2 regions of the Paenibacillus sp. cl141a genome follow, and region 2 is predicted to be linked to the other one. Evidence: predicted binding sites of a transcription regulator. Region 2 holds the regulator's gene; the other holds the start of a gene.

Region 1 (3,131 bases), 170 kb from region 2:
GAAGCCATGAAACGGTGACGTCGCTGCACGGCAAGCTGATGGAAGGCCCGGTTCAGCAAGCGGCTGATCCGGAAAATCCCGGAGCAGGCTATGTGTTTTCACCAGAGACCTATAAGATATTCCCTCTGTTCCATCCAGCGGCGGTGCTGTATAATAGGAAATTATCCACTTTGATTGAGGACGATTTGGATATTTTGGCTCGGATATTAGGGGGATAAACGCTGATTTTCTGGGAAAAAGGGGCTAGGAGGTTTTCAGCTTCTCGAAAATATGCTAAAATGAAACATACTTACAATTCGTAAGTTTTCTAGATTTATGGGTGAGCTTATGAGTTTCTATAAACAAGGTGACTTCGTAAAGAGGTGAAGGGATATGGAAGTTACAAATGTTACGATGTGTCCCCGTTTCGAATCGGCCTTTTCTTTTCTGGGCAAACGGTGGAACGGCTTGATTATTCAAACGCTGATGAGCGGGCCTAAGCGCTTTAAGGATATTTCGAATTTGATTCCGTCCATGAGCGATAAAATGCTCTCCGAGCGGATGAAGGATTTGGAATGCGAAGGCATACTGATTCGTCATGTCTATCCGGAAACTCCGGTACGTATTGAATATGAACTGACTGAAAAAGGCAAAGCACTGCGTCCGGTGATGGAGCAAATTTCATCATGGGCAGAACAATGGGTCGACAGATGAGTCATCTTAAGACTCCCGTTGACGATTAAACCCTGGCATGAGATATCCTCATTTCAGGGTTTTTTTTTCTAACCAGAATGGCTGATTCTTTCGTCCTGCAAAAATATCCGGACATGCACCAAGCTGACGGACCTTCTATATGATGTAATAATCCAGGCGGCATATCAAGGAGGCGAGCCCATGATCAAGCGAACGAATATCTCCCGGTTCCATTATGGACAAGAGGACATCTCAGAGCTTGAAAACGCTTCATTACAAGTGCTTCATATATTTGAGAAAACCAAGCAGGTGCTGAGCCAGTATGTACCGGAATCACTGTGGTCGGCCGTGTGTGAAACAAGCCCAGACGCTGTAGCATCCCTTAGCCAAGACGGCACCGCTCGGGTCGACATGTTCCAGAAGTGGGTCAAAGCTCCCGGCGGATGGAAGTTCATTGGCTATGAAACCGAAACATTGAATTCGTCTTCCGAGCAGAATAAGGGACGGATGGGAAGATTCCTGCATATGATCATCTGGTCGCTCTACGAGAAAATCGTGATGCTGCATCCCTTCCTCGGCAGCGAAGCGTTCTTTGACGGGGAGGAGCTGGACGTGATCGCCCATTATTTTGTGCCTACGTATATTAGTGCCGTGCCTTTGGTGCAGCAAGGAAAAGCCTATAAGACCATTCAGGCCGGCATCGTACTGTACCAGGAGCATATCGAGGCGCCTGCCGTCATCATGCCGTCGGAAGGAGGCCTTTTGGAGGGGAACTGGATGACCGGGGTGAACCTGGATTCGGGGGGATTTGCCGGAATTCGGCCCTATTTAAAAGTGCCGGGCGGCGAACGAGCCTATATGGAAGCCGAAATCATATAGCATGCCGTTTATTAGGATAACCTTGTTCCAATCGGACAGGGTTATTTGGTATTTTTATTTAAATTTTAAAGATTGATGTGAAAAAAATCACAAAAATATATGCCTTTACACGATATAATTTACTTGTAAGCAGTGGAATACACGAGCACCAGACCACGTGTTGGGGAGGAATCAAACGATGTCCAATATAAAGAGAGATAAGTTGGTTGTCATTGGCAACGGTATCGCAGGCATAAGCACGGTCGAGCAAATCATTAAATTGGGTGGGAAATTTGACATCACCGTCATCGGACAGGAGCCTCACCCGAACTACAATCGCATTATGCTGTCCTATGTGCTGGAAGGCAGCAAAACCTTGGACGACATCGTATTGAATGACTGGAAATGGTACGAGGACAATCAGATCACCCTGCATACGGGTGTGACCGTCACCGCCATCGACGGGGAGCGCAAGGTTGTAACTGCCGATAACGGCTTGACGGTTCCTTATGACAAAGTGATTATAGCTACAGGTTCGAACCCTTTTATATTGCCTGTCCCGGGCAGTGATAAAGAGGGAGTTATCGGATTTCGAAATATCGCCGACTGCACGCAGATGCTTCAAGCCGCCAAGGCATACAAGAAAGCGGCCGTCATCGGCGGAGGGCTGCTGGGTCTGGAAGCCGCGAAGGGATTGGTCAGCCTGGGCATGGAGGTGACGGTGGTTCATCTCATGCAGGATTTGATGGAGAGCCAGCTGGATTCCATGGCATCGGGGATGCTGCAAAGGGAGCTGGAGCGGCAGGGCATCCGATTCTTATTAGGCAAACAAACCACGGAAATCATGGGCGATGAGAGAGTCACGGGGCTACGGTTCAAAGATGGGGATGAGCTTGAAGCGGAACTCGTGGTCATGGCCGTGGGGATCCGAGCGAACGTTGCTGCCGCCCAAGCGAGCGGTATCGAAGTGAACCGGGGAATCGTAGCCAACGATTATCTTCAGACCTCCTGGCCGGATGTGTATGCGGTCGGCGAATGCTGCGAGCATCGGGGGGCATGCTACGGCCTGGTTGCGCCGTTGTTCGAGCAGGGACAGGTTCTTGCCAAGCATCTCTGCGGCGTGGACAGCCAGCCTTACGAGGGCAGCATCGTATCGACGAAACTGAAGATCAGCGGCGTTGATGTATTCTCCGCAGGAGAGTTCATGGAGCAGGCCGAGCACTCGGTGATCGTGGCGAAGGACGATTGGCGCAAGACTTATAAGAAAATCTTGCTGCGCGACAATATCATCGTCGGCGCAATACTGTTCGGTGATGTCAGCGATTCGGCCAGCCTTCAATCCATGATACGAAAAAAGACGGCCATGACCGAGGAGATCTATCATTCGATCATGGGCACCGAATGTGCAGGGAAAGGAAACGGAAAGGCCTTCTCGCTCGATAAGATGCCCGACGATGAAATCGTCTGCGGCTGCAACGGCGTAACCAAAAAGGCCATTGTGGATGCCGTGACGCTTCAAGGCCTTACGACGGTGGACGAAATCAAAGCTTGCACGGGAGCGACCCGTTCTTGCGGAGGCTGCAAGCCAGTCGTGGAGCAAA
Region 2 (3,131 bases):
CCGGAACGCGGAGACGCTTCTCCGGGAGATGCCGGCCAATTCTCGCTCCGCCTGTCCCCGCTTAAGAAGCCGAAGGATTGGGAATCGATGGCCGAACTGGAGCATCAAATTCATCTGACGCTGGGCGATGTCGTACGCAAGGGCGATAAGCTGATCGCCGAAATGAAGGAAGATTTGGATGACTATAGCGCAGACAGCCTGTTAACCGACCTATCGGGCCTGTTTAAGGACCTGGCCGCGCATCGCGAAGACCTGCGCTCCTTCATGGCCTTGAACGATGAGGGCACCGTCTACTGGATGGAGGCGAACGGCAATTTCCGCAGCAAATCGCTGCAGTTGTATGCCGTGCCCGTCGACGTGAGCACTCATTTGAAGGAATTGTTTTTTGACAAGAAACAAAGCGTGATTCTGACATCGGCGACCTTGTCGGTGGACAAATCGTTTCAGTTCATGATCGAGAACCTGGGTCTTCAGGAAGCGGCTGAAGCGGGGAACCTGAACACCGTTCAGCTCCCGTCCCCGTTTAATTACAGGGAACAGGCCCTACTTGTCGTGCCGCGCGATTTTCCGAGCGTGAAGGGATCGGTCGGGGATGCACTCTTTGTGAATACGCTGGTGAAGTCTTTGGCCGATACGGCCGTGGCTACGCATGGCCGCATGCTCGTCCTTTTCACTTCGTACCGGATGCTGCGCCAGGTGCACGAGCCGCTGAAAGAAGCGCTGGCATCAAGCGACATCACGGTATTGGGACAAGGTATGGACGGAACCAGCCGTACCAAGTTAATCCGAAGATTTCAGGACAGCAGCGCTTCCGTGCTGCTGGGCACCAGCTCCTTCTGGGAAGGGGTAGACATCCCGGGTGAGGCGCTGACTTGTCTAGCCATCGTCCGGCTGCCGTTCCAGCCGCCGAATCACCCCTTGGTCGAAGCCAAGAGCGAACTGCTGCAGCAGCAGAAGAAGAATCCCTTCATGAAGCTTTCGGTTCCGCAAGCGGTCATTCGTTTCAAACAGGGGTTTGGGCGCCTGGTGCGAACAGCACAAGATAAAGGGATCGTGATCGTGTACGATACCCGGGTCATTGAATCCTATTACGGGAAGTATTTCTTATATTCCTTGCCGGGGCCGAAGATGGAGCACATGCCGACAGAGGGGATCGTTCCCCGAATCTCGGAATGGCTGCAGGAAGAGGCAAGCGCGGGGAACCGAGCTGAATAAAGTGAAACCAAGCACGATCAACAAAAAAAGATGTAGTTATTAACCTATTATTAGGGGGAGCATGCATGAAATCGGAAAAAATTTCGGAAGCCGTGGTCCGCAGATTACCTGTATACTTGCGCTATTTGAATGAGCTTCAGAAAAGGGAGGTTTCCACGGTTTCCTCCCAGGAGCTGGGACAGAAGCTGGACCTCAATCCTGCTCAAATTCGTAAGGACCTGGCGTATTTCGGTGATTTTGGACGGAAAGGGATCGGATATGATGTTTCATATCTGATCGAGAAGATTCGCCAGATTCTGAAGCTGGACCAGAAGATCAATGTCGCATTGGTCGGGGCCGGTAATCTTGGACATGCATTATCGAATTACAATGCATTCCTGAAGGATAATATGAAGATTGTGGCGATTTTCGATTCGTATTCTCCCAAAGTTGGTATGAAAATTAACAATTTGGTCGTACAGCCGATGGAAGAGCTGGAGAAGACGGTTCATGAGCACGGCATTCGAATCGGGATTATCACCGTTCCGGATTTCGAAGCGCAGAACGTAGCGAATCAGCTTATCGCCTCAGGGATCGAGGCGATTCTGAACTTTGCGCCAACCATCCTGAAAGCCCCGGCCCATATCCGGATTCATACGGCTGATTTTACAACGGATTTGCAAAGTTTGGCCTATTATTTGGATAACGGCAAGGAGGATGCAGCACATGACAACAACGAAGTGGATGGTTAAGAACGGAACGTTTGCAGTACTAGGGGAAGGCCAATCCGTGCTTCGGGGATATATGGTGGTCGATAGCGACCGGATCACGTACCTGGGCGAAGAGGAGCCCGTCGTGGAAGAGGGAACAGAGATTATCGACGGAACCCATCTGTTTTTCCTGCCTGGATTGGTGAACACGCATGGACATGCCGCCATGTCGCTTCTCCGCGGTTATGGCGACGATCTGGCGTTGCAGGTATGGCTTCAGGAAAAAATGTGGCCGATGGAAGCCAAATTCACGTCAGACGACGTTTATTGGGGCACATCGCTCTCCGTGCTGGAGATGATCAAGGGCGGAACCACGACGTTTGTGGATATGTATGACCATATGGATCAGGTCGCGAAGGTTGTCCAGGACTCAGGAATGCGCGGCGTCCTGACGCGCGGCGTAATCGGTCTATGCCCGCCCGAGGTACAGCAGCAGAAGCTGGACGAAGCGGTGGCATTCGCGAAGGATTGGCATGGCAAGGCTGACGGCAGAATTACGACGATGATCTCGCCGCACGCGCCTTATACTTGCCCGCCGGATTTCATCGAAAAATTCGTTCAAGCATCCCATGACTTGAACCTGCCTTTGCATACCCATATGTCCGAAACGGAAACCGAAGTGGCTCAGAATGTTAAGGACTACGGGCTTCGCCCCGTTGCCCATTTGGAGAAGCTGGGCATGTTCTCCCGTCCTACGCTCCTCGCGCATGCCGTTCATCTGACCGATGAAGAAATCGAAGTCTTGGCCAAGCATCAAGTAGCCGTATCGCATAATCCCGGTAGCAATTTGAAGCTTGCCAGCGGAGTCGCCCGCGTACCTGCGCTGTTGAAAGCCGGTGTAACGGTGTCGCTCGGTACCGACGGACCTGCTAGCAACAATAACCTGGATATGTTCGAAGAGATGCGGCTGGCTGCCCTGATCCATAAAGGAGTAAGCGGGGATCCGACGGCCATTCCGGCCTCCGAAGCGCTTCGAATGGGTACGGAGTACGGAGCCAAGTCCGCTTTCCTTGAGGATATCGGTACGCTCGCGGTAGGTATGAAAGCCGATATGATCGCTTTGAATACGGATCAGGCGCATTTCCTTCCGCGGACCGACTATATTTCTCACGCGATTTACTCTGCCAGCGCGAAGGATGTAGAGCATGTATGGGTTGACGGCAAGCA

What was found. The regulator Rex, encoded in region 2, represses fermentation and respiration genes when NADH is low (regulators of the CRP and FNR family bind a similar motif). The targets are predictions, from matches to a motif close to TTGTGAAATATTTCACAA.
Region 1: nirB (nitrite reductase large subunit NirB) is a predicted target of Rex. The motif match lies at 1,627-1,644, and genes of this name have one in related genera.

What each region holds. Positions count from the first base shown of each region.
Region 1 is NZ_FNZO01000006.1:290,600-293,730, reverse strand. It holds gene BMX45_RS18885 (uracil-DNA glycosylase) at 1-218, shown strand, start outside; gene BMX45_RS18880 (winged helix-turn-helix transcriptional regulator) at 373-693, shown strand; gene BMX45_RS18875 (hypothetical protein) at 874-1,551, shown strand; gene nirB (nitrite reductase large subunit NirB) at 1,730-3,131, shown strand, end outside.
Region 2 is NZ_FNZO01000006.1:118,145-121,275, reverse strand. It holds gene dinG (ATP-dependent DNA helicase DinG) at 1-1,215, shown strand, start outside; gene BMX45_RS17965 (redox-sensing transcriptional repressor Rex) at 1,281-1,946, shown strand; gene BMX45_RS17960 (amidohydrolase) at 1,921-3,131, shown strand, end outside.